2 regions of the Cellulomonas sp. C5510 genome follow, and region 1 is predicted to be linked to the other one. Evidence: predicted binding sites of a transcription regulator. Region 1 holds the regulator's gene; the other holds the start of a gene.
The links. The regulator HspR, encoded in region 1, represses chaperone genes until heat shock. The targets are predictions, from matches to a motif close to AAGTTGAGTCNNNNNGACTCAACTT.
Positions count from the first base shown of each region.

Region 2: a site for HspR is predicted at 4,292-4,316, ahead of clpB (ATP-dependent chaperone ClpB). Genes of this name have one in related genera too.

Region 1 is NZ_CP081862.1:3,836,583-3,852,554, reverse strand. It holds gene K5O09_RS17615 (Nramp family divalent metal transporter) at 141-1,379, shown strand; gene K5O09_RS17610 (TetR/AcrR family transcriptional regulator) at 1,573-2,247, shown strand; gene K5O09_RS17605 (SDR family NAD(P)-dependent oxidoreductase) at 2,270-3,799, opposite strand; gene K5O09_RS17600 (cold-shock protein) at 3,972-4,934, shown strand; gene K5O09_RS17595 (DinB family protein) at 4,982-5,278, shown strand; gene K5O09_RS17590 (MFS transporter) at 5,376-6,677, opposite strand; gene K5O09_RS17585 (sugar O-acetyltransferase) at 6,768-7,376, shown strand; gene K5O09_RS17580 (TetR/AcrR family transcriptional regulator) at 7,378-7,941, shown strand; gene K5O09_RS17575 (M15 family metallopeptidase) at 8,108-8,818, shown strand; gene dnaK (molecular chaperone DnaK) at 9,240-11,105, shown strand; gene K5O09_RS17565 (nucleotide exchange factor GrpE) at 11,102-11,728, shown strand; gene K5O09_RS17560 (DnaJ C-terminal domain-containing protein) at 11,832-12,836, shown strand; gene K5O09_RS17555 (heat shock protein transcriptional repressor HspR) at 12,905-13,348, shown strand; gene K5O09_RS17550 (threonine/serine exporter ThrE family protein) at 13,428-15,467, shown strand.
Region 2 is NZ_CP081862.1:3,515,074-3,531,045, reverse strand. It holds gene K5O09_RS16260 (UDP-glucose/GDP-mannose dehydrogenase family protein) at 1-98, opposite strand, end outside; gene K5O09_RS16255 (glycoside hydrolase family 26 protein) at 293-2,083, opposite strand; gene K5O09_RS16250 (glycosyltransferase family 2 protein) at 2,076-3,728, opposite strand; gene clpB (ATP-dependent chaperone ClpB) at 4,393-6,993, shown strand; gene K5O09_RS16240 (DedA family protein) at 7,089-7,757, shown strand; gene K5O09_RS16235 (FAD-dependent oxidoreductase) at 7,780-8,871, opposite strand; gene K5O09_RS16230 (TetR/AcrR family transcriptional regulator) at 9,100-9,699, shown strand; gene K5O09_RS16225 (DUF4190 domain-containing protein) at 9,723-10,373, opposite strand; gene K5O09_RS16220 (DUF4190 domain-containing protein) at 10,375-11,136, opposite strand; gene K5O09_RS16215 (exodeoxyribonuclease III) at 11,249-12,046, opposite strand; gene K5O09_RS16210 (SDR family oxidoreductase) at 12,141-12,908, shown strand; gene pyrE (orotate phosphoribosyltransferase) at 12,985-13,548, shown strand; gene K5O09_RS16200 (YwiC-like family protein) at 13,573-14,382, opposite strand; gene K5O09_RS16195 (HAD-IIA family hydrolase) at 14,396-15,193, opposite strand; gene K5O09_RS16190 (VTT domain-containing protein) at 15,190-15,945, opposite strand.

The DNA of each region.
Region 1 (15,972 bases):
GAGTTCGGCAGTCCCAGGCGAGGTCGGCAGCTCCGGGTGCCGACCTCGCACACGACCTGCCGAACTCGCGGGAGGGGGTGGGCGGCGGCGGGGGTGGGGTGTGCTTAGGATGAGTTCGGACGACCGAAATTGGAGGTGTGGTGACCAGCACTCAGGATCGTGCCGCGGTGTCGCGCGGGCGCGTGCTGCCGCTGCTCGGTCCGGCGTTCGTCGCCGCGATCGCGTACGTCGACCCGGGGAACGTCGCGGCGAACCTCACGGCCGGCGCCCGGTACGGGTACCTGCTGCTCTGGGTGCTCGTCGCCGCGAACGCCATGGCGGTGCTGGTGCAGTACCAGTCGGCGAAGCTCGGCATCGTCACCGGTGAGTCGCTGCCCGGGCTGCTGGGCCGGCGGATGCGGCGCGGGCCCCGGCTGGCGTTCTGGGCCCAGGCGGAGGTCGTGGCCGCCGCGACGGACATCGCCGAGGTCGTGGGCGGCGCCATCGCGCTGCACCTGCTGTTCGGTCTCCCGCTCGTCGCGGGCGGGCTCGTCGTCGGCGTGGTGTCGATGCTGCTGCTGGCCACGCAGGACCGCTACGGCCAGCGGCGGTTCGAGCGGCTCGTCGTCGCGCTGCTGGTCGTCATCGTCGTCGGGTTCCTGGGTGGCCTGCTGCTGGGGCCGCCCGACCCCGCGGGCATGCTCGCCGGCCTCGCCCCGCGGTTCGCGGGCACCGACTCGGTGCTGCTCGCGGCGTCGATGCTGGGCGCCACGGTGATGCCGCACGCGATCTACGTGCACTCGGCGCTGAGCCGGGACCGGTTCGGCCGGTCGCCCGCCCCCGAGCTGCGCGCCGGCCTGCTGCGCGCCACGCGCTGGGACGTCGGGACGGCGCTGGGTGTCGCCGGGACGGTGAACATCGGGCTGCTCCTGCTGGCGGCGGCGAACCTGCGCGGCGTCGAGGGCACGGACACGATCGAGGGGGCGCACGCGGCGATCAGCGACGCGCTCGGCGGGGGGATCGGCGTGGTGTTCGCGGTCGGGCTGCTCGCCTCGGGCCTCGCCTCGACGTCCGTGGGCTGCTACGCGGGTGCGGCCGTCATGGAGGGCCTCATCCACCGCCGGGTGCCGCTGCTGCTCCGCCGGGCGATCACGCTCGTCCCGGCGCTCGTGCTCCTGGCGGTCGGTGCCGACCCGACGTGGACGCTGGTGGTCAGCCAGGTGGTGCTGTCGTTCGGCATCCCGTTCGCCGCGTTGCCGCTGGTCCGGCTGAACCGGGACCGGGGCCTGCTGGGGGCGTACGCGAACGGCCCGCGGCTGCAGGCGGTCCTGGTCGTGGTCGTCGCCCTGGTGGTGGCACTCAACCTGGCGCTGCTGGTGCTGCTGGCGGCCGGGGCCTGAGTAGTCGGAGCGCGGCTCCCGAAACCCGCGGCGACCTGCGTTGACGCGGCGAGTCCCCGCGTCCGCTCGGCACCGCGGACCGGCCGGGAGGGGGTCGGTGGGCCCTGGCCGTGGTGCCGCGGCCGCCGGGCGGGCGGTGCTTTCCGGAGCGGCGGTACGAGAACCTTTCCGTAGCGGCGCTACGATCAGCGGTGTGACCAGCGGTGTGACCAGCGGTGTGACCAGCGGCGACGGGCGGACCCTGCGGGCCGTGGCGACCCGGGCGCGCGTCGCGCAGGCCGCGACGCGGCTGTTCCTCGCCGACGGCTACGGCCCCACCACCATCACGGCCGTCGGGCGTGCCGCCGGGGTCGGCGTCCAGACCGTCTACTACTCGTACCCCACCAAGGCGGACATCCTCGTCGGCTGCCTCGACCACGCGGTGGACGGTGCCGACCGCCGGGACGCGCAGCACGACCTGGCCGACCAGGCCTGGGTCCGCGCGGTCGTCGCCGAGGCCGACCCGGCGCGGCGCGTGTTCCTGCACGTGCGCGGGTTCGCCGAGCTGCTCGGCCGTGCCGCCGCGGTCCAGGACCTCGTGCGGTCGGCGGCGCCGGGCGACGCGGTGCTCCGGGACGCGTGGGAGCGCGACGAGACGCGGCGGCGGACGGTGCACGGCCTGCTGGTCGGCACGCTGGTGGCCGACGGGTCGCTGCGCCCGGGCCTGGAGCCGCTGCACGCCGTCGACCTGCTGACGCTGCTGCTGGGCCCCGAGCCGTGGAACGCGCTGGTGCGCCGCGGCGGCTGGAGCGCCCTCGCGTGGGCGCGGTGGGCGCACGGCGCGCTGCTCGCGGACCTCGTGCCCTCCCGGTGGGAGCCCGGCGCCTGACCGGCCACCGCGCCCCGGGCCCTCACCAGGCCGAGCGGGCGTAGTCCTTGAGGAAGCAGCCGTACAGGTCCTCGCCGGCCTCGCCCCGCACGATCGGGTCGTACACGCGGGCCGCGCCGTCCACCAGGTCGAGCGGCGCGTGGAACCCCTCCTCGGCGAGCCGCACCTTCGTCGGGTGCGGCCGCTCGTCGGTGATCCACCCGGTGTCGACGGCGGTCATGAGGATGCCGTCGGCGAGCATCTCGCCCGCGCTCGTGCGCGTCAGCATGTTGAGCGCCGCCTTGCTCATGTTGGTGTGCGGGTGGCCCGGGCCCTTGTAGCCCCGGGCGAACACGCCCTCCATCGCGGAGACGTTGACGACGTACGTCCGGCGGGCCGGCGACGCCGCGAGGGCGGGCCGCAGCCGGCTGATGAGGATGAACGGCGCCGTCTGGTTGCACAGCTGCACCTCGAGCAGCTCCATCGGGTCGACGTCCTCGACCGTCGCGACCCAGGAGTTCGTCTCCGCGACGTCGGGGATCAGCCCGCCGGCGTCGATCGACGTCCCCGCCACCAGCCGCTCGAGGCTCGCCGCCTCGGCGGTGAGGGACTGCGCGGTCAGCGCCTCCGCGGCGGCGCGCCCGGCTCGTTCGATCGCCAGGGCCGGGCTGCTCAGCTCGCTGACCGATCCCGCCAGCGCGCGCGGGTGGGCGTCGCTCGTCCGGCCGAACGTCGTGATCATCCGCGCGGCGTCGGCGTCCAGCGGGGCGTCCTCGGCCTCGGCGATCCGCGCGTACGCCCCCGGCGACCGCCGCACCGTCTGCGCGGCGTTGTTGATGAGGACGTCCAGAGCCCCCTGGGCGGCGACGTGGTCGGCGAGCGCGACCACCTGCGCCGGGTCGCGCAGGTCGATGCCCACGACGTGCAGCCGGTCGATCCAGTCGGCGGAGTCGTCCATCGCCCGGAACCGGCGGACCGCGTCCTGGGGGAACCGGGTGGTGATCGTCAGGTCGGCGCCGTCCCGCAGCAGCCGCAGCGCGATGTACATGCCGATCTTCGCGCGACCGCCCGTCAGCAGCGCGCGGCGGCCGGTGAGGTCCGTGCGGGCGTCCCGCTTGGCGTGGTGCAGCGCCGCGCAGTCCGGGCAGAGCTGGTGGTAGAACGCGTCGACCAGCGTGTAGTCCTGCTTGCAGACGTAGCAGGCGCGCGGCCGCAGCAGCGTCCCGGCGATCGCGCCGGTGGCCGACGAGGTGATCGGGATGCCGGCGGTCTCGTCGTCGATCCGGCCCGGGCTGCCCGTCGCGGTGGCGGCGACGACGGCGGCGTCGGCCTCGGCGATCAGACGGCGCTTCTCCCCGCGGCGGTGCTTCTTCGCGGCCTTGAACATGGCGGACGCGGCACGCCGGGCGGCGGCGTGCTGCGGGTGCGTCTGCGGGAGGGCGGCGACCTGGTCGGCCACCCGCAGGAACGTCGCGAACTCCGCGGGGTCGACGCCGGGCACGTCCGCGGCGGGTTCCGTGCCGTCGCCGGGTGCGTCCGGGTGCTGCGGGGGCGTGGTCGTCTGCGCGCTCATAGCGCCGTCCGTCCTCGGGTGGGGGAAGGGCGCCGCGGTCGCGCGGGGCCCGGAGGATCGTACGCGGCGCGCGCTGCCGGTACCCAGGCCGGGGCCGGCGTGACGCCCCGGCGCCCCGGACGGGGGACACTGGGAGGCAGCAACCGTCACCGCAGCACCACGAGGAGTCACCGTGCCCCAGGGAACCGTCCGCTGGTTCGACGCCGAGCGAGGGTTCGGCTTCCTCGCGCTCGGCGACGACGCCGAGGACCTGTTCGTCCACGTCTCCGAGGTCGTCGGCCAGGACGGCCCTGCGACGCTCCGCGAGGGGCAGTCCGTCGAGTTCGAGGTCGGCGAGGGCGACCGCGGCCCGCAGGCCCGCCAGGTGCGCGTCACCGGTGACGCCGCGGTGGACGCCGCGCTCGGCGTGCTGGGCACCGTCAGCTGGTACGAGCCGGCCAAGGGCTACGGCTTCCTCACGCCGGACACCGGCGACGGCGAGATCTTCGTGCACAGCTCGGCCATCGTCGGCGGCGGGGTGATCGCCGAGGGCCAGCGCGTCGCGTTCCTCGTCGTCGAGGGGGAGAAGGGGCCGCAGGCCGACCACCTCCTGCCGCTCGGCGCGCACGCCGCCGCGGGCCCGGGCCGCGCCGCGGTGACGGACGACGGCGCCGACGGCACCGTGACCTGGTACGACGCGGGCAAGGGCTTCGGCTTCATCACCCCCGACTCCGGGGAGCAGGACGTCTTCGTGCACGCGCGCTCGCTGCACGGCGACCTGACCGAGCTCGTCGAGGGCGACCGGGTGAGCTACCGCGCCTCGGAGGGCGAGAAGGGCCTGCAGGCCCAGGGGGTCCGGCTGGTCGGGGGCCCGTCCCGAGGCGGCCGCGGCGGTCGCGGCGGGTCGGACCGGCGCGACCCCGGTCGGGGCCCGGCACCGTCCCGCGGCTCGCAGCGGGGCGGCCAGGGTGTCGTCGCGCGCTACGACGCGGAGCGCGGCTTCGGGTTCATCACCCCGGACGACGGCGGGCCGGACCTGTTCGTGCACGTGTCGGTCGTGCGGGACGGCGAGGAGCTCTACGAGGGCGACCGGGTGCGGTACCAGGTGCGCCAGAGCGACCGGGGTCCCCAGGCGGACCGGGTCGACCTGCTCTGACCGGCAGGAGGTCACCGGCCCGCCGGGGCGGTGACCTCCTCGGGCACGTGGCGCAGCAGGTCGCCCGGCTGGCAGTCCCCGCGGTGTTCTCCGAGCCGTCGCCGACGTTCGACCGGGTGCTGGCCGTGCGGGCCGAGCGCCAGGCGATGGTGCGGGACCACCTCGCCTCCGTGACGCCGGCGGACCTGACGGGCGTGCGGCCGAACCCGTGGGGGCCCGACCACCTCGAGACGGTGCTGTCCTGCCTGCACACGATCCTCGACGAGGAGTGGTCGCACCTGCGCTTCGCGCTGCGGGACCTGGACGCGCTCGCGGCGCGCCCAACCGACGCCGACCCGGCCTGACGGCTCCGGCCGGGCGGCTGGTCCGGCCGGGGGCGCGGCCGCGCCGGTCCGAGCCCGGCGTGGCCGCGCCGGGCTCGTCGTGCGCGGTCAGGCGCGGTCAGGCGCCGGGCGACGCCGCCGGCCCACCCGAGGCGGTCACGGGCTCCTCGTCCGGCTCGGGCGCGGCCGCGCGCGTCAGCAGCACCCGGCCCACCCCGGCGACGACGAGTCCCGACACGACGACGCTCAGCAGCGCGACCCGCAGGCTCGAGGCGTCCGCGACCACGCCCACCACGGTCGGCGACACCAGGAACCCGACGCGGAGCAGCCAGCTGACGACGGTCAGCCCGACGCCGGCGGGCAGGCCGGGCAGCTCGTCCGCGGTGTGCATGACGGCGGGCACGAGCGTCGCGACGCCGAGACCCGCGAGCGCGAACCCCGCGAGCGTCGTCGCCAGTGACGGCACGGCGAGCATCCCGCCGGCCCCGACCGCGATCGCGAGGCCGCCGACGCGCGCGACGCGCCGCTGCCCGAACCGGTCGACGACCCGGTCTCCGGTGAGCCGGCCGACGGTCATCGCGACCTGGAGGGCGACGAACGCCAGCCCGGCGGCGGCCGCGCCGGTGCCGACCTCCGTGCGCAGGTACAGGGCGCCCCACGAGGACCCGGCGTCCTCGACGAACGCGCCGCAGGCGGCGAGCACGCCGAGCGCGGCGAGCAGGAGGACGGCGTGGCCCGCGACGCGCCGCCGGGGCGCCGGTGCGGGGGCGTCGGCTGCGGGGGCGTCGGCCGCGGGGGCGTCGGCCGCGGCCCGCTCGGCGTCCTCGGGCCCGCGCAGCAGGAACCGGTGCGCGACGACGGCGACGACCGCGAACACCGCGGACGTGGTGGCGATGTGCGCGGGCAGCGGCACGCCGAGCCCGGCGGCTGCCGACCCGACCAGCCCGCCGAGCACCGCGCCGACGCTCCACAGGCCGTGGAACGCGTTGACGATGGAGCGCCCGTAGAGCCGCTGCACCCGGAACCCGTGCGCGTTCTGCGCGACGTCGATCACGGCGTCGAGGGCGCCCGCGAGCAGGAGCAGCCCGGCCAGCGCGGCCCAGCTCCCGGCGAGAGGCACGAGCGCCACGGCGACCGCGAGCGTGACCAGGCCGGACGACGCGACGGCGGCCGACCCGAGGCGCTGGATCAGCAGCGGCGCGAGCAGCCCGGCCAGCAGGGCGCCGAGCGGCATCGCGGCGATCGCGGTGCCGAGCGCGGCGTTGCTCAGGCCGAGGTCGGCCTTCACCTCGGGCAGCCGCGGCACGAGGTTCGCGTACAGCACGGCGTTGACCAGGAACACCATCGAGACGGCGACGCGGGCGCGCCGGGCGACCGGCGTCACGACGGCTGCTGAGGGTGCTGCAGGGGAGGCGGGCATGGGGCTCCGGCGGTGGGTCCGGGTGCCGGCGTCGGCGCCCGCGGGCGGGGTGCGTCGTCGAGCGTACACACGATGTGTACGCTCGTACACATGAGCGATCGCGACTACTTCGCCGGCGACCCGCGCACCAACCGCGAGCGGATGCTCGCCGGTGACCTGTACATCGCGGACGACCCGGAGAGCGAGCGCATCGCGCGCCGGGCGACCGTCCTGGTCGAGGAGTACCGGCTGGCCGTGATCGCGGCCGACGACGCCCGCGCCCGCCGCGTGCTGACGGACCTGCTCGGCTCGCTCGGCGAGGGCGCGTTCATCAAGCCGCCGCTCGCCGTCGACTACGGGGAGAACCTCCACGTGGGCGCCCGGACGTTCGTGAACTCCGGCCTGACGGCGCTCGACGTCGCGACGATCACCATCGGCGAGGACTGCCAGATCGGCCCGGACGTGCAGCTCCTGACCCCCACGCACCCCCTCGACCCGCAGCCGCGGCGCGACAAGCTCGAGGCCGCCGAGCCGATCACGCTCGGGGACAACGTCTGGCTGGGCGGCGGCGTCATCGTCTGCCCCGGGGTGACCATCGGGGACGACACGGTGGTCGGGGCCGGTGCCGTCGTCACGCGGGACCTGCCGGCGGGCGTCGTGGCCGTCGGGAACCCGGCGCGCGTGGTGCGGCGCCTCGACGAGCCCGGCGAGCAGGTCTGAGGTGGCCGCCGCCGGGCAGCCCCGCAGGCGCCGGCACGACCCCGACCGGCGCGACCGCATCGTCGAGACGTGCCTGGAGGTCATCGGCGCGGAGGGCGTCGCGGGCACCTCGACCCGTCGCATCGCGGCCGCCGCGGACGTCCCGCTCGGGTCGATCACGTACCACTTCGCCGACGTCGACGCCTTGCTGCACGAGGCGTTCGAGCGGTTCGCGACGCGCGTCAGCGACCGGTTCGAGGCCGCGATGGCGGGCGCCGCGACCCTCGACGAGGCGCGCGCCGCCGTCGTCCACCTCATCGGCTCGGACGTGCTCACCGACCCCCGCGAGCTCGTCCTCACCCACGAGCTCTACACGCTGGCCGCCCGCGACCCCCGGTACCGGCGCCTGACCCACGCCTGGATGGCCCGCAGCCGCGCCGCGCTCGAGCGGCACTTCGACCCGCCGACCGCCCGGCTGCTGGACGCCCTCATCGAGGGCCTGTCGATCCACCGGGCGCTGGACACGGAGCCGCACGGCATCGCCGAGGTGGAGCGCGCGGTCGCGCTGGTGACCCGGGCGCCGTGACCGCGCCCCCGGCACCCACCCCCGGCGGCATCCCCTCGGTCGTCCGGGCGGGTCCGGCTCCCCCTGCGGGGTGACGTGACCGGACCCTTCGGTGGTGCGGCGCGGCCGCCGGGACCGGCCCGGGAGCCGATGTCCCGGGGGGTCGCCGCTTCCTAGCGTCGAGGGCATGACGACCCTGACCGGCACCCCCGCCCCTCACGCCCTCCCGGCCCCCCGCGCCCACCCGGCCCCCCACGCCCACCCGGCCGCGTACGCGGACTCCGGGTCCCGGCCGGCCCACCCCGGTCACGCGGCCCGGCGAGTCCGCGCCTCCCGTCCCTCCCGTCCCTCCCGTCCCCGGCGGCACGCCGTCGCCCTGGTGCTCGCAGTCGTGGCGGTAGCCGTCGCCGCGGCGCTCGCGCTCCAGGCCCTCGCGCCGGGAGGCGACCGCAGTGCCGGCACGTCGCAGAACGGCTGGCCCGAGATCACGTCCGGCGACGACCCCCGCCTCGTGCGGCTGCCCTGGGTGACGGGCCGTGTCCTGGGCGGCGACGTCGCCACCGTCCTCGGGTACGTCGCGGAGCGGTTCGACGCCGAGGTCGAGCCCGTCGACCCCGACGCCTCCTGGGGCTGGGCCCACCGCCCGGTCCGCGGCGGGACGACGCTGTCCAACCACGCCTCCGCCACGGCCATCGACCTCAACGCCCCCCTGCACCCGCTGGGCGTGCGCGGCACGTTCACGGACGAGCAGGTCGCGGCGATCCGGGCGATCCTCGCGGACGTCGCGCCCGCGGTCGCCTGGGGCGGCGACTACGCCGACCGGCCGGACGAGATGCACCTGGAGATCGTCGGGGACCCGGACGTGGTGGCGGAGGTCGCGGCGCGGCTGCGCGGCTGAGCGCGCGCCAGCGGGGGCGGGTCCCTCCAGCGTCGCGCCACGCCGCTGGATGCAGTCCGTCATGAGGGGCACCGTGCCGTCGGAGTCCTGATCTCGTCGATGAACAGGGCCATCGCGATCGCGCACTCGCGGAGCGCTGGGACGACGCCGGCCACCAGGTCCTCGAGGTCGAGCTCGACGTCTCCGGACGAGGCCCGGTCCGGGGGACGACGCCGTCCTTCCTGGTCGGCCCTCATCTGCCGCGGCAGCGGAATGCTCCGCCGCCGTCCAGGGTTGAGCCAGATGGACTCAAGTTCGCCCGCGCCGAGTTGCCACAGCGCCCGGAGCGACGCAGACTTGAGCGCAGCAGGCTCAAGGCGACCGGCCCCGCTCCGGGGTGCGCGGCGCCGGACCCACGCAGCACGACGAAGGAGCGACAGACATGGCACGAGCAGTCGGCATCGACCTGGGCACCACCAACTCCGTGGTGGCCGTCCTCGAGGGCGGGGAGCCCACGGTCATCGCCAACGCGGAGGGCGCCCGCACGACCCCGTCGGTCGTCGCGTTCTCCAAGACCGGCGAGGTCCTCGTCGGTGAGGTCGCCAAGCGGCAGGCCGTCACGAACGTCGACCGCACCATCGCGTCCGTCAAGCGCCACATGGGCACGGACTGGACGACCGAGATCGACGACAAGACGTACACCGCGCAGGAGATCTCCGCCCGCGTGCTCGGCAAGCTGAAGCGCGACGCCGAGGAGTACCTGGGCGAGCCGGTCACCGACGCGGTCATCACCGTCCCGGCCTACTTCAACGACGCCGAGCGCCAGGCGACGAAGGACGCGGGCCAGATCGCCGGCCTCAACGTCCTGCGCATCGTCAACGAGCCCACCGCGGCGGCCCTGGCCTACGGCCTGGAGAAGGGCAAGGAGGACGAGCTGATCCTCGTCTTCGACCTCGGCGGCGGCACGTTCGACGTCTCCCTGCTCGAGGTGGGCAAGGACGACGACTTCTCGACCATCGAGGTCCGCGCGACCTCCGGCGACAACCGCCTCGGCGGCGACGACTGGGACAACCGGATCGTCGACTGGCTGGTCGGCCAGGTCAAGAACTCGACCGGTGTCGACCTGTCCAAGGACAAGATCGCCGTCCAGCGCCTGCGCGAGGCCTCCGAGCAGGCCAAGAAGGAGCTGTCGTCCGCGACCAGCACCAACATCAGCCTGCAGTACCTCTCGATGAGCGAGAACGGCCCCATCCACCTGGACGAGAAGCTCACCCGGGCGCAGTTCCAGCAGATGACGGCCGACCTGCTCGAGCGGACCAAGGCGCCGTTCCACGCGGTCATCCGCGACGCGGGCATCAAGGTCTCGGACATCGACCACGTGGTGCTCGTCGGCGGCTCCACCCGCATGCCGGCTGTGGCCGACGTCGTGCGCGAGCTGACCGGCGGCAAGGAGCCCAACAAGGGCGTCAACCCGGACGAGGTCGTGGCCGTCGGTGCCGCGCTGCAGGCCGGTGTCATCAAGGGCGACCGCAAGGACGTCCTCCTGATCGACGTGACCCCGCTGTCCCTCGGCATCGAGACCAAGGGCGGCGTGATGACCAAGCTCATCGAGCGCAACACGGCCATCCCGACCAAGCGCAGCGAGATCTTCTCGACCGCCGAGGACAACCAGCCGTCCGTGCTGATCCAGGTGTTCCAGGGCGAGCGCGAGTTCGCGCGGGACAACAAGCCGCTCGGCACGTTCGAGCTGACCGGCATCGCGCCGGCGCCGCGCGGCGTCCCGCAGATCGAGGTCACCTTCGACATCGACGCGAACGGCATCGTGCACGTGTCCGCCAAGGACCGCGGCACCGGCAAGGAGCAGTCGATGACGATCTCCGGCGGCTCCGGCCTGCCGAAGGACGAGATCGACCGCATGGTCAAGGAGGCCGAGGCGCACGCCGCCGAGGACAAGAAGCGCCGCGAGGAGGCCGAGACCCGCAACTCCGCGGAGCAGCTCGTCTACTCCACGGAGAAGCTGCTCGCCGACAACGACGACAAGCTGTCCGACGACGTGAAGACCGAGGTGACGTCCGCCGTCGGCGACCTGAAGAAGGCGCTCGAGGGCGACGACCTGGCCGAGGTCACCGCGAAGCAGGCGGCCCTGGTGACCGCCAGCCAGAAGATCGGCGAGGCGCTGTACTCGGCGAACCAGCAGGCGCCCGCGGGCGACGCCCCGGCGGACGGCGCGGCGGGCTCCGGCGCGTCGGCGCAGGACGACGACGTGGTGGACGCCGAGATCGTCGACGACGAGAGCGAGAAGAAGTGACGGACGAGCCCACCCCGCAGGGGCGTGACCCGGAGGACGCCCCGCGCGTGACCGACAAGCGCCGCATCGACCCGGAGACGGGCGAGCTGCGCGAGCCGACGCCCGAGGAGGCGGTGCTGGCCGAGGCGGAGGACGCCGCGACCGCAGCCGAGGAGACCGTGATGCTGGAGGGGCTGGTGGAGGCGCAGAAGCTGGCGGCCGAGCGGCTGGACGAGCTCCAGCGCCGGAACGCCGACTACTACAACCTCGAGCAGCAGTACTCGGCGTACGTCAAGCGGTCGAAGTCCGAGGCCCTCACGGCCCGCGACCAGGGCGTGGCGTCCGTCGCCGAGGCGCTCATCAGCGTGCTCGACGACATCGAGCTGGCGCGCCAGCACGGCGACCTGGTCGGGCCGTTCGCGTCGATCGCGGAGAAGCTCGAGGGCACCCTCGGGCGGTTCGGCATCGAGCGGTACGGCGCGGCCGGGGAGCCGTTCGACCCCACGGTGCACGAGGCGCTCATGCACGGGCACTCGGCAGACGTCTCCGAGCCGACCGTGCAGCAGGTGCTGCAGCCGGGCTACCGCATGGGCGAGCGCATCATCCGCGCCGCCCGGGTGGCGGTCGTCGACCCGGAGGCGTGACGAGCAGGATGAGGGCCCGGCCGCGTGACCGCGCGGCCGGGTCCCGCCCGGCCCGGGCCCTGACGCGGGCCAGGACCGGTGGAGCAGAGCGGAGGGAGGCGTCGTGAGCGGGCAGGACTGGCTGGAGAAGGACTTCTACGCCGTGCTGGGCGTCCCCAAGGACGCCGACGCGGCCGCGATCAAGAAGGCGTACCGCAAGCTCGCCCGCACCATGCACCCGGACCACAACCCCGGGGACGCGGTCGCGGAGGCGAAGTTCAAGGAGGTCGGCGAGGCGTACGCCGTGCTGTCCGACCCCGAGCAGCGGCAGCAGTACGACCAGCTGAGGGCCATGGCCGGCGGCGCGCGGTTCCGCGCGGGTGCGGGCGACCCCGGCAGCGCGCAGGCGGGCGGGTTCGAGGACCTGTTCGGCGGTGTGTTCACCGGCGGTGGCTCACGCGTGCGGTTCCCGCAGGGCGGCGGTGGTGCCGCGGGCGGTGCGGGCGGTGCCGGCGGGTTCGAGGACCTGCTCGGCGGGCTGTTCGGCGGCGGCGGAGGCTTCGGCCAGACCCGCGCCGCGCGGCGCGGCGCCGACCTGTCCGCGGTGACCACCCTGCCGTTCCGGCAGGCCGTCGAGGGCTCGACCGTCGCGCTCGGCGTCGAGGGCCGCACCGTCAAGGCGCGGATCCCCGCCGGCGTCCGGGACGGGCAGAAGATCCGGCTGCGCGGCAAGGGCCGGCCCGGTGAGCACGGGGCGCCCCCCGGCGACCTCGAGGTCACCGTGCGGGTCACGCCGCACCCGGTGTTCGCGCTGGACGGCAACAACCTGCGCGTCACGCTGCCGGTCGCGTTCGACGAGGCCGCGCTCGGCGCCGAGGTGCCCGTGCCGACGCTCGACGGCGGCACGGTGCGGCTGAAGATCCCGGCCGGCACGCCGTCGGGTCGCACGCTGCGCGTCAAGGGTCGCGGCGTCACCACGACGTCCGGCACGGGAGACCTGCTGGTCACCGTGCAGGTGGTCGTCCCGCAGCGGCTCAACGCCGCCGCGAAGGAGGCCGTGCAGGCGTTCGGCATCGCGACGTCCGGCGAGGACCCGCGCGCCGAGCTGCTGGCGCGCGCCCAGGAGTGAGGCACCGCCGGGCGCCCGGGGCCTGACGGTCCCCGGTGTCCGGCGCCCGACGGCAGGAGGTGGTGGGGATGGTCTCGGAGGACGCGCAGGTCTACGTGATCTCGGTCGCCGCCGAGCTCGCCGGCATGCACCCGCAGACCCTCCGGCAGTACGACCGGCTCGGCCTCGTGCAGCCCGGTCGCACGCGCGGCCGGGGGCGGCGGTACTCCCTGCGGGACATCGCCACGCTGCGCGAGGTGCAGCGGCTCTCCCAGGAGGAGGGTGTCAACCTCGCCGGCATCAAGCGCATCCTCGAGCTCGAGTCCGAGGTCGAGCGGCTGCGCCGGCAGGTCGAGTACCTGCGGGCCTTCGCCGAGCCCGGACGGCGCGTGTTCACCGCACACCCCTCCGGCGACGTTGTGGCGATGGGACCGCTCGGACGCAGCCAGCGCCGGTCCGCCGCCTCCGCCGAGGACCCGCGAGCCGCCGGGGCGCGCGGGGCGATCGTGCTCTGGCGGCCGTCCGGGCGCTGACGCGCGACGTCACCCGGCGCGGTCCGGGCGAGGTCGCCTACGGTGGCAGGCGACGGGCTGGACGGACGAGGCGGGCACCATGCGAGGCAGGACCCCGGCGGCGGGCGCCGCGCTGCTCGTGGCGGTCCTGACGGTGCTCGGGCCCGGGCCCGCAGCGGCGGCGACCGTCGACGGAGGAGGCGGTGCGGCGGTCGGGAGCGGAGCCGCCGGCGGCACGGCGGACGGTACCGCCGCGGGCGGCGGGTCGGGCGGCGACGCCGCGGCACCCGAGCCCGTCCCGACGCCCGAGCCCACGTCGACCCCCGCGCCGACCTCCGCGCCCGCGCCGACGCCCGACCCCAGCCCGTCCGGGGAGCCGGAGGCGACGCCGACGCCGACCCAGGCACCCGCACCGCAGCCAAGCCCGAGCACGCCGGGGTCGCCGGGGCCCTCGCCCTCGCCGACGTCCGTCGTCCCCGAAGGATCCGGGACGGACGACGAGCAGCCCGCGCCCGGACGGCGCCCCGCCACGCCGCCCGCGGTCACGACGGCCGCCACGCCGTGGGGGCAGCTGCTCGGCGCGCTGGCGGTCGTCCTGGCGGGGGCCGTCGCGGTCGTGGTGCTCTCGGCGCGCCGGCGGGCTGCGGCGGCCGCAGCTGCCGCACACCGCGGCCCGGCGGCGGGCTCCGCGTCGTCCTCGCCGCCGTCGGTGGCTCCCACGGGCGGAGCCCCGGGCCCGGAGGATGTCCTGCGCCTGATGGTCACCGCCGGCGAGGCGATGATCGACGCCGGGCACACGGTGTCCTCGGTCGCCGAGACGCTCGACGACATCGCCGCGGCGCACGGCGTCCCCGGCGCGGAGACGGTCGTGCTCCCCACGGCGCTGCTGGTGTCGGTGCCGCAGGGGTCGACGGTCGCCACCGCCGCGGTGTCGACGGGTCGCCGTCCGCTCGACCTGTACCAGGTGGACGACCTGGCCGACGTGCTGCGCGACGCCGCCGCGCCCGCGGACGCCGCCGCACCCGCGGCCCCGGGGGCGCTGGTCGACCGGATCGCGGACCTGCGCGTCGCGCCGCGGCCGTTCGGGCCCGTGGCCCGGCTCGCCGGCTACCTGCTGCTGTCCGTCGGCCTCGCCGCGCTGCTGGGCGGGTCCTGGGTGGACCTGCTCGTGGCGGGCGGGCTGGGCGTGGCCGTCGGGGCGGTGCAGCTCGCCGTCCCGCCGCTGTCCAGCGGTCCCCAGGTGGCGCTCACGATCGCCGCGGCGTTCGGGGTGGCGCTCGCCGTGCTCCTGCTCGCCCGCGTCGTGCCCGGGCTCGGCGTGCTGCCGTCCGTCGTCGCGCCGCTCGCGCTGTTCCTGCCCGGCGGTCTCCTGACCACCGGGGTGATCGAGCTCGCGGCCGGCCAGATGCTGTCCGGCGGCGGGCGGCTCGCCGCCGGGACCATGCAGCTCGCCCTCCTGGCCGGCGGGATCGTCAGTGCCGGAGCCCTCGTCGGAGTCCCCGAGCTGGACCTCACGGCGTCGTCCCAGCCGCTCGGGCCGCTCGCACCGTGGGCGGGCGTCGTGCTGTTCGGCGTCGGGACCGTCGTGTTCCGGTGCGGTCGGCCGCGGACCACCGGCTGGGTCGTCCTGGTGCTCGCGGTGGCCTACGGGGCGCAGGTGGTCGGCGGGACACTGCTCGGCGGGGTGCTGTCGGCGTTCGTGGGCGCGCTCGTCATGACGCCCGTGGCGCTCGCCGTCGCGCGGTTCCCGTCCGGCCCGTCGCCACTCGTGTCGTTCCTGCCGGCGTTCTGGATGCTCGTGCCCGGTGCCCTCGGCCTGGTCGGCGTCGCGACCCTGCTCGACGGCGGGAGCGGCGCGCTGTCCACCCTCGTGTCGACGGCGGCCACCATGCTCGGGATCGCCCTCGGTGTGCTGCTCGGGCTGTCGGCGTCGCGGGCGATGCCCGGCCTGCCGCACCGGCGCGGCGGCGACGGCCTGCCCGGCACAGCCGTCGTGGGACGGCGGGTGCCCGTCGGCGGCGAGGGACCCGTGGCACCGCGCGCGGCGGCCCGGACGGACCACCGGTACCCCGCGGACGGCCCCGACCACGCCCCGGGCGCCCCGGAGACGCCGGCCGACCCTGAGGCGCCTCGGGTCTGACGCGCGCGCGGCGCACGAGCGGCCCGGGGCACGTGGGCACCGGCACCGCGGCACTCGGGCACCGCGGCACCCGGCGCCCCGGCCGCCCGGCACCCCGGCACCCCGGCCCTCTGGCCCTCTGGCGCTCCGGCGCTCCGGCGCCGCCGCACTCGGGCACCGCGGCACCCGGCGCCCCGGTGGCTGTGATGGTGATCGGATCCGTTCGCGCGGACACGCCGGGTGTGTCGGGTCGGGGGGATCCGAACGGGTGCGGGGGTGGGGGTGGAGGGCGTCGCGCGGGGGTCGGCGGGGACCCGCGACACGCCGGCGGGCGCGACACGCCGGACGCGGATCACGTCCGCGGCAGGTCCGCGGCGCGTCGTCCACAGGTGGACCCCGGTGTGGGTGGACTGGGGACGACGAAGGGGTCCCTGTGGACGACGCAGCAGGTCCCGCGGGTCGCCGCCCGGCGGGCTGTGTGTCAGTGGTCGGTCGTAACCTGTGGATGAAGCCGGACACCACGGCT
Region 2 (15,972 bases), 320 kb from region 1:
AGCCCGGGCTCGTAGAACGGCACCTTGCCGGCGGCCAGCGCCTCGACCTTGCCGGGGTCGGTGTCGGCGCCCAGCACCTCGAACCCGAGCTCGGCCATGGCGACCGCGTGGGTGGCACCGAGGTACCCGGTGCCGAAGACGCTGATGCGCAGCGGGGAGTCGCCGGCGGGCTCGGCGGGCAGGCCGTCGGCGTCGGTGGCGGCGGAGAGGGCGGCGGCGGAGAGGGCGGACTCGTGCATGGCGGTGCTCCTCACGGTGGGGCGCTGCGGGCGGGTGCGGGCGGTGCGGCGGGTCACGGGGTCGCCGCCGGGGCGGGCGTGCTGCTGGGCGTGGGCTCCGGTGCCGGCTCGGGCCCGGGGGTCGGCGCAGGCCCGGTGGTCGGCTCGGGCCGGGTGGTCGGCTCCGGGGTGGGGCCGGGCTCCGGCTCCGCGGTCGGCGAGGGCGTCGCCGCCGGCTCCGCGGTCGCGGTCCGGGGTGGTGCGTCGGGTGACGCCGTGGCGGACGCCGCCGCGGCGGTCGGTTCGCCGCCGAACCGGCGCGCCGGGTCGGCGATCCCGGTCCGGAACGCCTCGAGGCTGTTGGCCCGGGAGTCCACGCGCCAGTCGTTCGTCGCGAGCTGGCCGTCCACGTACGTGGTGACGGCGAGGTTGAACCAGGCGAAGCCGATCACGTCGTCGTTGCGCCCGGGGTCGAACCCCTCGAAGAACGACCGCACCCACGCGGGCTTGGTGCCGCCGATCTCGGAGGCGCCGACCTCGGCGAGCAGGATCTTCTTGTCGGTGATCGAGCGGAGCTGGTCGAGCGTCCGGTCGAACGTGTAGGAGAACGTCGAGTCGTTCTCGTCCTTGTAGGGCGGTCGCTGGTAGCCGGAGACGCCGACCCAGTCGACGTAGTCGTCGCCGGGGTACAGGGCCTCGAGGAACGCCGCGGACTGGTTCGCGGTGGGGAGGTTGTTGACGATGTTCGGCGCCCACACCCAGATCACGTAGTCGTTGGCGCCGTTGGCCTCGAAGATGTCGTGCACGTGCTGCCACATGCGCACGTAGTCCCCGACGCCGTTGCCGTTGATCGGCGCCCCGGACCCGGTCTGCTCGGACCACGGGTACCAGACGCCGTTCATCTCGTGGTCGAGGCGGATCGCCAGCGGCAACCCGGTGGCCGCGACGTCGCGGGCGTACTGCGTGAGGTAGGCGTCGAAGCCGCCGTCGATGATCGTCGGCAGGCTGTACTCCGGCTCCTCGACCACGTCGTTCTTCGACCCGATCGGCCGGGACTCCCACGTGAGCATCGGCAGCATCCCGCGCTCCCAGGCGCGGGTCACCGCGTTGGCGCGGAAGTCCTCGTCCCAGCCCCCGAAGTACCCGACCATGTCCTGCGTACGGCCGATGTCCTGCGCGGCGTCGTCGAACGTCGCCCAGTTGAACGGCGCCTGCTCGGTGTACATCCCGACGTAGCGCTCGTCCGGGTCGAGCAGCGCGGCACGGCTCGGGGCGGTCGGCTTGGTGGGCTTCTCCGGCGGAGCGGCGGGGTTCTCCGGCCGGGGTGCCGCGGGGTTGGCGGGCTGCTCGCCCGCGGGCCCGGAGGCCGGCGCGGCCGCGGCCCCGCCGGCTGCTGCGCTCCCGCCGGAGCGACCCGACGAGCCGGACGACCCCGACGACCCCGACGACCCGGAGCGCGACGAGCCCCCCGAGCCGGAGCCGCCGTCGGCGGAGTCGCCCTGGGCGTCCCGCTCGGCCTGGGCGGCGGCGCGGTCCTGCTCGCCCTTCTTGCGGGCGGCCTGCTCGTCGGACAGCACGTCGCGCAGGGCGTCGGACTGCGAGCGGCTGGTCTCGAGCTGCGCCTCGAGCTCGGCGTTGCGCCGCTGGAGCGCGAGCTCGGCGGCGGTGGGCTCGGCGGCGTCCGACTCGTCGGCGCCCACGAGCGAGGACACGGCGGGCGTGTTCCACACCACGAGCGTCACGGCGAGCAGGCCGGCGACGACGGCCGCGGTGGCGAGGCGGGCGCGGACGGTCATCCGGCCCATGGTCGGTGCCCACCAGGCGGCGCCCGAGGACGCGGCGGGGGTGGTCGGTGCGTCAGACATAGAGCAGCGCCTCCAGGGCGAACAGGACCACGGCGATGCCGTACGGGATCGCCGCGAGCGGGTTGAGCCGCCGGCGGGCGGGTGCGGGCGGGGTGGCACGTGCCTCGCGCCGGCCGGCCGCGACCGGCGCGGCCGTGGGCGCCGCCGACGGGGCGGCGTGCCGTGCGGGTGCCGGTGCGGCGACGGCGGTGAGCGGGGTCGTCGCGTCGGCCTCGGCGAGCAGACCGCCGTGACCGGCGACGGCGGGCACCGGGGCGCCCGGACCGGAACCGTGGTCGCGCTGGGTGGGCAGCCCGCCCCGGTCCACCACGTCGACGGGCGCCGGCTGCGACATCAGGCCGAGCTCCGCCTCGAGCGACGGGCGGTGGTCGCCGTCGTCCTCGGCGGTACCGGGGTCGCCGCCGGCGTAGGCACCGGCACGCGTGCCCCACCCGGACGCGTGCGCCATGCGCAGGAACCCGAGCAGCCGCACCGGCATGAGGAAGAACGTCGAGACGATGATGAAGACCGGGAGCCGGAAGAAGTCGCTCGGGACCTCCTGCAGGTGCCGGATCTGCCGGATCGCCATGGACAGCACCGACGACACGACCATCAGGGCGATGACCCAGAACCAGCCCGCCTGCGCGCCGTAGGTCTCCAGCATGGCCTCGTAGAGGTTGACCCCGGTGCCGCTGACGGCCCGGTAGACCCAGCCCGCGATGGTGCCGACCAGGAGGAACGGCAGCACGATGTCCGCCAGGAAGAACACGGCGAGCACCGGGGCGTGCCCGAGCATCCACGGCAGCATCCGCAGGGTGTTGTACTGGCTGCCGCGCGCCCAGCGGAGCTGCTGCTTGAACAGCTTCTTCACCTGGAGCGGGGCGTCGGTGTAGACGAGGCTGGTGTGCTGGTAGACCGTCCGGTAGCCCTGCTTGAGCGTGAGGTTGGTCAGCGTGCGGTCGTCGGACACCTCCAGGAACACGCCCATGAACCGCTGGGTCATGAAGTCGTGCATGACCTCCATGAGGATGTGCCGGCGGAACGCGATGGTGCGACCGGGCAGGCAGCCGACCTGGCCGAGGACGGACTGCGCGGGCATCGAGTAGAGCGAGCGCGAGTTCTCGAGCCAGTCGGCCCAGCGGGTGATCCAGGAGCGCGTGGGTTCGAGGATGCGCTGCCGCGTCGTCACGCCTCCGACGTTGGGGTCGGCGAAGGGCTTGAGCAGCTCCGACAGCGTGCCGGGCGTCCAGACCGTGTCCGAGTCGAGCAGGACGGTGACGTCGTGGCGCGAGAGCTCGGTGCCGATCTTCACGGCGTTGCGCTTGCCCGGGATCGGGGTGTGGACCCACCGGACGAGCGGTGCGAACTCCTCGCAGACCTGCTCGAGACCGGGGTTGGGCCTGCCGTTGATGACGACGATGACCTCGTCGGGGTGCTGCTCGGTCACGCGCGTCAGCACGTCCCGGAACAGGTCGAGCGGCTCGTCGACGACGGGGACGACGACGCTGGTGGTCTCGTGGTGCTCCGCGAACCACGGGCGGTACCGACGGGACAGGCCGACCTTGAGCAGCCAGAGCGCCCACACCAGGGCGGAGAACACGGTGAAGAGGTACAGCTCGGCCTGGTCGTCGAGCATGTGCCGGATCTGCAGGATGAAGATGAACATCGCTCACCTCGGCGCTGGAGGGTGTGGAGCCAGCGGCGACGGTGACGCGGCGGAGGGACGGGGGCAGCGGGGGCGGGGAGGCCTCGGCTGTGACTGGGGACGGCGGCTGGGCGTGACGGGAGTCACCCGTTCGGACGGGTGGCGACGTGGCGTCGGGGTCGTTCCGTGAGTCGGAGGGTGCCCCTCGGGGCGTGGAACCAGCCTGTGGCGCTGCGGCGGCCGAACGCAACTCGCGCGACCGCATTCGGCCCTCGAATGTGATGTGGATCACGCATCGATCGGCCGGTATGTCCCGAAATGCGCAGATCAGAGGTCCGGCAGATCCGACATCGCGGATCTTCCGGACGACCGGTGGACGTCCTGGTCGCGACCGGTGGCGACCGCGTCGGCCGGACGACCCGCGGACGACCGTGGCGTGAACGTCGTCACAACGTCCTCTGACGGCTGTCAGCGTCATGACATGAGATGACAGGGGTCACGAGACGCCGCGCCGCCGGTGCCGCCGCGCCCGTGCCGGGTCCGGTGCAGGCCTGCGCCGGGCGTCGGTGACCGCTCGACGCACAGAGTTGAGCGGAATAGGCTCAACTTCATCCGGGTTGCACCGGACGGATCTGCACGCGGCGACCTGCCCGGGTCGTCCGGACGCCACGCACGGAGGGGAACGTTGGACGCGAAGCTCACCACCAAGTCGCAGGAGGCCATCGGCGACGCCATCCAGCAGGCGTCCGCCGCGGGGAACCCCCAGCTCGAGCCGGCCCACCTGCTGAACGCGCTGCTCGCCCAGGAGGGCGGGGTCGCGAACGGGCTGCTCGACGCGGTCGGTGCCGACCGCCAGGCGCTCGGCCGCGCCGTGCGCGCGATCCTCGTCGGCCTGCCCGCCGCGAGCGGGTCCTCGGTCGCGCAGCCGACCGCCTCCCGCGCCACCGCGACCGCGATCGAGGCCGCCTCCGCCGAGGCCCGCACGCTCGGGGACGACTACGTGTCCACCGAGCACCTGCTGCTCGGCCTGGCCGCCGGGCAGACCGGCGTGGCCGACGCCCTGCGCGCCCAGGGGGCCTCCCGCGACGCGCTGGCCGCCGCGCTGCCCTCGGTCCGCGGGTCGGCGCGCGTGACGAGCCCGAACCCCGAGGGGACGTACAAGGCGCTCGAGCAGTACGGCGTCGACCTGACGCAGCGCGCCCGCGACGGCAAGCTCGACCCGGTCATCGGCCGCGACGCCGAGATCCGCCGTGTCATCCAGGTGCTGTCCCGCCGGACCAAGAACAACCCGGTGCTGATCGGCGAGCCCGGCGTCGGCAAGACGGCCGTCGTCGAGGGCCTCGCCCAGCGCATCGTGGCCGGCGACGTGCCGGAGTCGCTGCGCGGCAAGCGCCTGGTCTCGCTCGACCTCGCGGCGATGGTCGCCGGGGCGAAGTACCGCGGCGAGTTCGAGGAGCGGCTCAAGGCCGTCCTGGAGGAGATCACGTCGTCCGAGGGCGAGGTCGTCACCTTCATCGACGAGCTGCACACCGTCGTCGGCGCGGGCGCCGGGGGCGAGGGCGCGATGGACGCGGGCAACATGCTCAAGCCGATGCTGGCCCGCGGCGAGCTGCGCCTCGTCGGCGCCACGACGCTCGACGAGTACCGCGAGCGGATCGAGAAGGACCCCGCCCTGGAGCGCCGGTTCCAGCAGGTGTTCGTCGGCGAGCCGTCCGTGGAGGACACGGTCGCGATCCTGCGCGGCCTCAAGGAGCGCTACGAGGCGCACCACAAGGTGACGATCTCCGACGCCGCCCTGGTCGCCGCCGCGGCGCTGTCCGACCGCTACATCACGGGCCGGCAGCTCCCCGACAAGGCCATCGACCTGGTGGACGAGGCCGCGTCCCGCCTCCGCATGGAGCTCGACTCGTCCCCCGTCGAGATCGACGAGCTGCAGCGCGCCGTCACGCGCCTGGAGATGGAGGAGGTCGTGCTGTCCGAGGCGGACGACCCGGCCTCCCGCGAGCGGCTCGAGAAGCTGCGCGCCGACCTGGCGGACCGCCGCGAGGAGCTCGCCGGGCTGACCGCGCGCTGGGAGAAGGAGAAGGCCGGCCACAACCTGGTCGGTGACCTCAAGGCCCGCCTGGACGAGCTGCGCTCGACCGCGGACCGCCTGCTGCGCGAGGGCGACCTCGCCGGGGCCGCCCGGCTCCAGTACGGCGAGATCCCGGCCGTCGAGCAGGAGATCGCCGCCGCCGAGGAGCGGGAGCGCGCCGAGGGGACCGGTGGCGTCGAGGCACCGATGATCGCGGACAAGGTCGGCCCGGACGAGATCGCCGAGGTCGTCGCCGCGTGGACCGGCATCCCCGCCGGGCGCCTGCTGGAGGGCGAGACCGCCAAGCTCCTGCGCATGGAGGAGGTCATCGGCGAGCGCCTCATCGGCCAGCGTGCCGCGGTGGCGGCCGTCTCCGACGCCGTCCGCCGGTCCCGCGCGGGCATCGCCGACCCCGACCGGCCCACCGGGTCGTTCCTGTTCCTCGGCCCGACGGGCGTCGGCAAGACCGAGCTCGCCAAGGCGCTCGCGGACTTCCTGTTCGACGACGAGCGCGCCATGGTCCGGATCGACATGTCCGAGTACGCCGAGCGGCACTCCGTCGCGCGCCTCATCGGTGCGCCCCCGGGGTACGTCGGCTACGAGGAGGGCGGCCAGCTCACCGAGGCCGTCCGGCGGCGCCCCTACTCGGTGCTGCTGCTCGACGAGGTCGAGAAGGCGCACCCCGAGGTGTTCGACATCCTGCTCCAGGTGCTCGACGACGGCCGCCTCACGGACGGCCAGGGCCGCACGGTCGACTTCCGGAACGTCATCCTCGTGCTGACGTCGAACCTCGGCTCGCAGCACCTCGTCGACCCGCTGCTCGACCCGGAGCAGCGGCGGGCGGGCGTGATGGAGGCCGTGCGGGCCGCGTTCAAGCCGGAGTTCCTCAACCGGCTCGACGACATCGTCCTGTTCGACCCGCTGTCGCTGGAGGAGATCGGGCGGATCGTCGACCTCCAGGTGGCGTCCCTCGCGGCGCGGCTGCGGGACCGCCGCCTCGTGCTGGACGTCGACCCGGCGGCACGCGAGTGGCTGGCGATCGAGGGCTTCGACCCGGCGTACGGCGCACGACCGCTGCGCCGCCTCGTGCAGCGCGAGATCGGCGACAAGCTGGCCCGGCTGCTGCTCGCGGGTGAGGTGCACGACGGCGACACGGTCCGGGTGACGCGCGCCCCGGACGACGCGGCGGGGCTGGTCCTCACGCGCGGCTGAGGCGTGTGCGGGTGCTGTGCACGACCGGTGCACAGCACCCGCACACCGGCCCGCCCGCGGGCCGGTGACGGCTCCGCGTGCGACCATCGGGGGCCATGGACACCGCCCTCGCCCTGGCCGTCGGCGCGCCCGCGGCCGCGCCCGAGCTGACCGGGCTCGCCGGCTGGGTCGTCGACGTGGTCGACGCGCTCGGCCCCGCCGGAGTCGGGCTGCTGGTCGCGCTGGAGAACCTGTTCCCGCCGATCCCGTCCGAGGTCGTGCTGCCGGTCGCGGGGTACGTGGCCAGCCAGGGCGACATGCACGTCGGCTGGGCGGTGGTCGGGGCGACCGTGGGTGCGGTCGCCGGCGCCTGGGTGCTGTACGGCCTGGGGGTCTGGTTCGGGCGTGCACGTCTGCGCCGGTGGCTGGAGCGGATCCCGCTGATGGAGGTCGAGGACCTCGACCGCGCCGAGTCGTGGTTCGTCCGGCACGGCGGCGCGGCGGTGCTGATCGGCCGCTGCGTCCCGGTCGTCCGGTCGCTGGTGTCCGTCCCGGCCGGTCTGGAGCGGATGCCGCAGGCGCGGTTCCTCGCGTACACCGCGGTGGGCAGCGCCGTGTGGAACTCGGCGCTCGTCCTCGCGGGGTACGTGCTGGGCGAGCAGTGGGAGGACGTCGGCCACTACTCGGACTACATCAACTACGCCGTGTACGCCGCGATCGTGGTCGTCGTGGTGCGCTTCGTCTGGACCCGCCTGCGCCGCCGCAGGCTCGCCGCGCGGGGCTGACCCCCGCGCGGCGGCCCCGTCGTCAGCCGAACAGCTCGGCCATCGCCGACGAGTACAGGTCGGCGCCCTTGATGCGGCTCGTCTCCTCCGCCCCGAGGATGCGGTGCGCACCGGTCTCGTCGACGACCTGGGACGCGCCGCCCGCCCGCCCGAGCGGCAGCACGATCCGCTCCGGCGCGGGGGCGTAGGTGGCCGCGGGCGCGCCGCCCTCGACGAGCGCCCGGATGTTCGCCGCGACCACCGCGGCGTGGTCGCGCGCCGCGGAGGCCCGCTTGGACTCGCGCATGTCGGTGATGTCGCCCACCGCGAAGACCGTCGGGAACCCGGTCAGCGCGAGGGTGTCGTCCACCCGCACCTCGCCGAGCCCGTTGCGGACGCCCGCCAGGTCCCCCGCCAGGTAGTCGCTCGCGGGCAGGTTGCCGTAGCACCGGAACCACATCTGCGCCTCGACCCGCTCGCCGGCCTCGGTGTCGACGACGAACGGCTCGTGCACCCCGACGTCCACCGGCGGCAGGTACCCGAGCCGGGACCCGAACAGGAACTGCACGCGGCCGTCCAGCTGGTCCCGGACGGCGGCGCGCAGCTCCGGCAGGTAGTCCTCGGAGGTGAGCGCGTCGTCGGCCTGGTCCACGACCGTGACCGCCAGGTGCGGGTAGGCGTCCAGCAGCTCGCCCACCAGCTCGAGCCCGACCGCGCCGGCGCCCACGACGAGGACGCGCTCGGCCCGCGCGAGGCCGTCGCGCATCCGGGCGAGGCGCGCCCGCGCGACGCCGGTCTCCGACTCGATGAACTTCGCGGGGAAGGGGTACGAGGTGCCCGTGGCGAGCACCAGGTAGTCGGCGTCGAGGCTCGTGCCGTCCCCGAGCTGCACCCCGCTGGACGTGGCGCGCTCGACGCGCTGCTGCACGACGTGCCCGCGCTGGAGCAGCCGGTCGTAGCCGAAGAACACCCGCGACTCCCACACCGGGTCCACCGCCGCCCGCAGCGCCGCGGAGGCGTGCACGAACGCGTCCTTGGGCTCCACCAGGACGACGTCCGCCACCTCGTCCAGCAGGGACGCGACCCGCGCCCCGCCGTACCCGCCCCCGACCACGACGACCCGTGGTGCTGCCATGTCCGTGCCTCCGTCTCGCCCGTGCCCGGCGGCGCGCCCCGCGCCGCCGGGCACCAGCGTGCCACCCGCCCCGGAGGGCCGACCGGGACGGACGGCCCTGCCCGCCTGCGCGGACATCGGGCCCCGCACGTGACCCCGCCACCCGCCGGGCGTGACCGGCGCCTGTGAGACGCTGGCCCTGGGCGGGGCCCAGCGGCGGGACCCGGCGGGACGCGGGGGGAGCGGCAGATGGTGGTCGACGTGGGACGCGGCTACGCCAAGGGCCGTGCCAAGCGGCGGGAGATCATCGACAGGGCGATGACCCTGTTCGGCGAGGTGGGCTACCGCGGGGCGTCCCTGCGTGAGATCGCCGCCCGGTGCGGCATCTCCCACCCCGGGTTGCTGCACCACTTCCCGACCAAGGAGTCGCTCCTCCTGGCGGTGCTCGAGCACCGCGACGAGGTGGACGGCGTGTGGGGGGTCGCCGAGGACGACGACCCTGTCGACGGCATGCGGCGCCTGGTCGAGGTGGTGGAGCGCAACGTCGGGCGGCGCCCGATCGTCGAGCTCTACGCCGTGCTCTCCGCCGAGGCGACGTCCGCGGACCACCCCGCGCACGACTACTTCCAGGACCGGTACCGCCGGACGCTCGCCGCGGTGCAGGTGGCCTACGAGCGGGCGCGCGAGGGCGGAGCCCTCCGGGCGGACGTCGACCCGGCCACGGCGGCACGGCAGCTCGTCGCCCTCATGGACGGGCTGCAGGTGCAGTGGCTGCTCGACGACGGCGCGACGGACATGGTCGGCGCGGTCCGCGACCTGGTGGGCTCCCAGCTCGTCCGGCCGCTCTGACGCGGCCGGGCGAGCCGGGAGGGCTAGCGCGCGGCGTCGAGCGCCGAGCCCGTCTCCGGGGACGGCGGCACGAGCACGCACAGCCCGGTGCGGTCACCGCGCGCCCACGACGTCTCGCTCGGGGACCAGGCGACCATCCGGTAGCCGGCGGCCTCCTCCGCGCCGGTCAGCGCGCACGCCGCCGACACCCGCGCGGCGGCCGTGTCCCGCCCGGGCCAGGACGCGTCCCGGCCGAAGTCGTACGTCGTCACCACCTGCGCGGCGTGCACGTCGGCGCACGGCACCACGCGCACCCGGTCCACCGGGCCGTCCGCCGGGAGCTCCGCGAGGCAGCTGCCGGTCACGAGCTGCACGGCCCGCGCGTCCACCGGCTCCGCGACGTCCGCGGGCAGCGGCCGCGTGGCCAGGGCGGTGCCGACGCCGAGCGCCAGGAGCGCCGCCCACGCGAGCGTGCCGACGGCCCCGAGCGCGGTACCCGCGACCGCGAGCCCCCGCCCGCGGCGCGCCCCGCCGCGCGTGCGCCGCAGCCCGAGCACCCCGAGCACCAGCGCCGCCGGTCCCACCCCCAGCACCCCGGTGACGAGCGACGCCACCGAGACCCCGTCGGTGGCCGCCGGCGGCGGACCCCAGCCGGGCGCGTAGTACGGCTCGGCGTAGGCGTACGGGTCCGCCACGTCAGTAGCCGGAGCCGTACGGGTCGACGGCGAACTGCGAGAACGCGAACACCATGAGCACCACCCACGCGAGCAGGAACGCCGTGATGACCGCACCCACGACGATCGCCGCGATCGCGAGCCCGCGGCCCTGCGCGCCCGTGCGGCGGGTGCGGCGCAGCGCGGCGATGCCCATGCCGAGGCCCACCGGGGCCGTCAGCCCGACGAGGAACCCCGCGCAGCTGAGGATGAGCGCGGCGATCGCCAGCCCGTCCGTCGCGGGGACGGGGGTGACCCAGGACGGCTGGCCGTACGGGCCGGCGGCGTACGGCCCCGCGGGGTACGGGGCCTGGGCGTACGGGCCCTGGGCGTACGGACCGGCGGCGTAGGGGGTGGCCGTGTAGGGGGCGCTCGCGACCGGGGACGGCGAGCTGCCGTACGGGGCGCCCGCGTACGGGGAGCCCGCGTACGGGTCTCCCGCGTACGGGTCAGCCGCCTGCGGTGCTCCCGGGTACGAGGTGCCCGGGTACGAGCCCCCCGGGTACGGGTCGCCCGCGGACGGCGGGGCCGTGGCGTACGGGTCGGCGCCGGAGCCCCCGACCGCGTACGGGTCCCCGGCTGCGGGGCCGGCGTCCTGCGGCCCGGGCGTCCAGCCGCCCGCGACCGGCGGCGCCTCGGGTGCGCCGTACGGAGAGGCGGGCGTCCACCCCGTCGCCTCGGGCGTCGGGGGCGTGGCGGGAGGCTCGGAGCCGGGCGCGGGCGTGCCGGGGTCGGGCGTCGTCATGCGCAGAACCTAGCGGAGACGCGCGCCGTGCCGGGTCCGCTCCGGGCACCTCCACCCGCACGGTCGCCGGATCGCCCCAGGCGCCCCCGTCGTACCGGCGCCGGGGCCGCCGTCACGCCGCGTCGACGATGTCCAGCACCACGGGCACGTGGTCGGACGGGGCCTTGCCCTTGCGCTCGACGCGCTCGATGCTGGCGCCGGTGACGCGCACCGCCAGCGCGGGGGACGCCCACGTGAAGTCGATGCGCATGCCCTCGTTCCGCGGGAACCGGAGCTGCTGGTAGTCCCAGTACGTGTAGGTGTGCTCGGCCGGCAGGTGCTCGCGCGACACCTCGGTGTAGCCCGCGGCGGCGAACGCGGCGAAGGCGTCCCGCTCGGCGGGCGTGACGTGCGTCCGCCCGGCGAACAGCGAGATGTCCCACACGTCGGTGTCGAGCGGGGCGACGTTCCAGTCGCCGACGAGCGCCACCGGCAGCGCGGGGTCCGCCTCGATCCAGCGCCCGGCCTCCTGCTGCAGGGCCGCGAGCCAGCGCAGCTTGTAGTCGAAGTGCGGGTCGCCCACCTCGCGCCCGTTCGGCACGTAGAGGCTCCACACCCGCACGCCGCCGCAGCTGGCGCCGAGCGCACGGGCCTCGGTGACCGGGTCCTCGCCCCAGCCCGGCTGGCCGGCGAAGGCGTGCTCGACGTCCGTGATGCCGACGCGCGACGCGATCGCGACGCCGTTCCACTGGCTGAACCCGCTCGTCACGACCTCGTACCCGGCGGCCTCGAACGCCTCGCGGGGGAACTGCTCGTCCTTGCACTTCGTCTCCTGCATCGCCAGCACGTCGGTGCCGGTGCGCTCCAGGAACGCGACGACGCGGTCGACGCGGGTCCGGACGGAGTTCACGTTCCAGGTGGCGAGGCGCATGTCCCGCACGCTACCGGCCGCCGCCGACACCCCGTCACCCGGCCGGCCGCGGCAGCCGGAGACAACCGCACGGCGCGCTCCGTAGGGTGGCGGCATGGGAACCGCACTCATCACCGGCGCGAGCGCCGGACTGGGACTCGAGTTCGCGTGGCAGCTCGCCACCGCCCGGCACGACGTGGTCCTGGTGGCCCGGGACACCGAGCGGCTGGAGCGGCTCGCGTCGCAGCTCCGCGCGGCCGCGGGCGTCCACGCCGAGGTGCTGACGGCCGACCTCACCGACCGCGCGGACGTGGAGCGCGTCGCGGAGCGGCTGCGGGCGACCGAGCGGCCCGTGGGGCTGCTCGTGAACAACGCGGGGCTGGGCATCGGGCAGCGGTTCGTCGGCGGCGACCTGGCGCGCGAGGAGGCGGCGCTCGACCTCATGGTGCGCGCCGTGCTCGTGCTGTCCCACGCCGCCGCGGGGGCGATGACGGAGCGCGGTCGCGGCGCGATCCTCAACGTGGCGTCCGTGGCGGCGCTCACCGCGGGCGGCACGTACGCCGCGGCGAAGGCGTGGGTGCGCACCTTCACGGAGGGCCTGGCCGTCGAGCTCGAGGGCACGGGCGTCACGGCCACGGCGCTGTGCCCCGGCCTGACGCGCACCGAGTTCCACGACCGCGCCGGCCTGCGCGCCGCCGAGACCTACCCGGAGATCGCGTGGCTGTCCGCCGACCGGGTGGTCGCGACCGCGCTCGCGGACGTGCGGCGCGGCGCGGTCATCTCGACGCCGAGCCTGCGCTACCAGGTGGCGTCGGGCCTGCTGCGGGCCATGCCGCGCTCGGTGGTGCGCCGCCTGGGCGACGTCCGGCCGGACCGCGACTGAGCCGGTACGACCCGCGGACGGCCCGCCGGTCCGCCCCGGCCGCGTCGGTACCCTGGCGGGCGTGACGAACTCCCCGATGTCCCCGACCCCGCGCGAGCAGCTGCGCGACCTGATCGTCGAGCTCGCGGTCGTGCGCGGCGCGGTCACGCTGTCCTCCGGCCGCCAGGCCGACTACTACGTCGACCTGCGGCGCGTGACGCTGCACCACCGGGCGGCGCCGCTGGTCGGCCACGTGCTGCTGGACCGGCTGGAGGAGGTCGGGCTGGGCACGGCGGAGGTCGAGGCGGTCGGCGGCCTGACGCTCGGCGCCGACCCGGTCGCCACGGCCCTGCTGCACGCGGCCGCGTCGCGGGGGCAGGACCTCGACGCGTTCGTGGTGCGCAAGGAGGCCAAGGCGCACGGCATGCAGCGTCGCATCGAGGGCCCGGACATCGCGGGTCGCCCGGTGGTCGTGCTCGAGGACACGTCGACGACGGGCGCCTCGCCGATCGCCGCGGTGGAGGCCGCCCGGGAGGCCGGTGCGGACGTCCGCGGCGTCGCGGTGATCGTCGACCGCGCGACCGGCGCCCGCGAGAAGATCGAGGGGCTCGGCGTGCCGTACCACTTCCTGTTCGACCTGTCGGACCTCGGCCTGGCCTGAGGCGCCCGCTCGCGACCGGCCCGGTCAGACCGCGGCGAGCGTCACGGCCGTCACCGCCAGCGTCGCGACCACCTCGCCGGCGCCGACCACCGCGGGCCGCACGCGCCCGCGCCGGGGGAGATGCACCGCGCGGGCGAGCAGCCCGACGGCGACGACCACGAGCGCGACCCCGGCGGCGCCCCCCGGCCGGCCGGCCGCCGCCAGCACGACCGCGCCCGCGAGCAGCGCCGCGTGGTACCCGGCGGACAGGCGGGCGGTCGCCGGCCGGTCCCGCTCCCGGATCATCGACTTCACGTACGGCACGGTGCCGACCAGGTAGGCCGCGAGCAGGCCGGTCGCCGCCCAGGCGCGCGGGTCGTCCGCCCCGGGCGGCCACCAGCCCTCCGGCCGGTCCAGGAGGCCGGACGCGACCACCGTCATCAGTGAGGCCGCCGCGATCGTCACGAGGTCGTTGCCGTACGACCGGTCGGCCCGCCGCGCCGCGTACCGCAGGCTCGCCCCCAGCAGCAGCGCGAACGCGGGTGCCCAGCGCAGCAGCGCGGGCTGGGCGGCGACGAGCGGCAGGCCCAGCACCGCGGTCGCGGCGCCGTACCCGAGCACGGGGTCCCGGTAGCGGCGCCGGCGGCCCGACCGCAGCCACTGCGTGAGCGCGAAGTACGCGCAGTACGCCGCGAGCCACGCGGCCAGCAGCAGCGCGTGCACCCCGTGGGGGCCGGCCAGCAGGGCGCCGACCACCGGCGGGGCGACGACCATCGCCCAGGCGCCGTGCTGGTTCGGGACCCAGGCGCGCGGCACCCGGCGGCGGGGTGCGCGAGGGCGCTCGGTGGTCGTCACCGGGCGGTCGCGGTCAGATGCCGGCGACGGCCCACTCGGGCACCCGGGGGACCAGGTCCGCGACCGAGTCGAGCACCCGCGTGGGGCGGAACGGGTAGCGGCCCACGTCCTCCGCGCGGGTGGAGCCGGTGAGCACCAGGAACGTCCGCAGCCCGGCCTCGATGCCCGCGACCACGTCGGTGTCCATGCGGTCGCCGATCATCGCGGTGGTCTCGGAGTGCGCGTCGATGCGGTTGAGCGCGGAGCGGATCATCATCGGGTTCGGCTTGCCGACGAAGTACGGCTGCCGGCCCGTGGCGGCGGTGATCATGGCCGCGACCGCGCCGGTGGCGGGCAGGTCACCCTCCGCGCTCGGGCCCGTGACGTCGGGGTTCGTCGCGATGAACCGCGCGCCGCCCTGCACCAGGCGGATCGCCCGGGTGATCGCCTCGAACGAGTAGGTGCGGGTCTCGCCGAGCACCACGAAGTCCGGCTCCGCGGAGGTCAGCGTGTAGCCGGCCTCGTACAGGGCGGTCGTCAGGCCCGCCTCGCCGATGACGTACGCCGAGCCGCCCGGAACCTGGTCGGTGAGGAACTGCGCCGTCGCCAGCGCGGACGTCCACAGCGACTCCTCGGCCAGGTCGATGCCGGACGCGGCGAGCCGGGCGCGCAGGTCCCGCGGCGTGAAGATCGAGTTGTTCGTCAGCACGAGGAACCGGTGGTCGCCGTCGCGCAGCGCCCGCACGAAGTCCGCCGCGCCGGGCAGCGCCACGCCCTCGTGCACCAGCACGCCGTCCATGTCGGACAGCCAGGACGCGATGGGCCGGGTCACTGCTCGAACACCTTGCGCTCGACGGCCGCGCGCTCCTCCGGCTCGTCGTAGCGGGGGTCGCGGCCGCCGGTGGCAGCGAGGCGGCGCGCCTGCCGGCGCCCGCGCAGCACCTCGACGCCGATCGGGATCACCGACACGAGCACGATGAGGACCAGCAGCACCTCGATGTTGTCCTTGACGAACGCGACGTTGCCGAGCACGTAGCCGAGCAGCGTGACGCCCACGCCCCACAGCAGCGCCCCGATGACGTTGAACGACACGAAGTGGCGGTAGCTCATCTTCCCGACGCCCGCGGCGACCGGGGCGTACGTGCGCACGATCGGGACGAAGCGGGCGACGATGATGGTCCGGCCGCCGTACCTGTCGAAGTACGTGTACGTCTGGTCGATGTACTGCTGCTTGAAGATCTTCGAGTCCGGCCGGCTGAACAGCCGCGGGCCGGCCTTGTGCCCGATGAAGTACGCGAGCTGGTCGCCGAGGAACGCCGCCCCGAACAGCAGCAGGCACAGCAGCCACAGCGGGAAGTCGAGCTCCTGGTGCGCGACGAGCATGCCCGCCGTGAACAGCAGCGAGTCGCCCGGCAGGAACGGGAACAGCAGCCCCGTCTCGATGAACACGACGATGACGATGCCGACCAGCGCGTACGACCCGAACGAGGAGATCAGGTTCTCGGCGTCCAGCCAGTCCGGCAGCAGGGCGGGCTGGGGTCCGAGGGCGGGCAGCATGGCCGCGAGCGCGGTCGACACAGGCATGGCCCCCAGCGTACGGCCGCCGGTGCG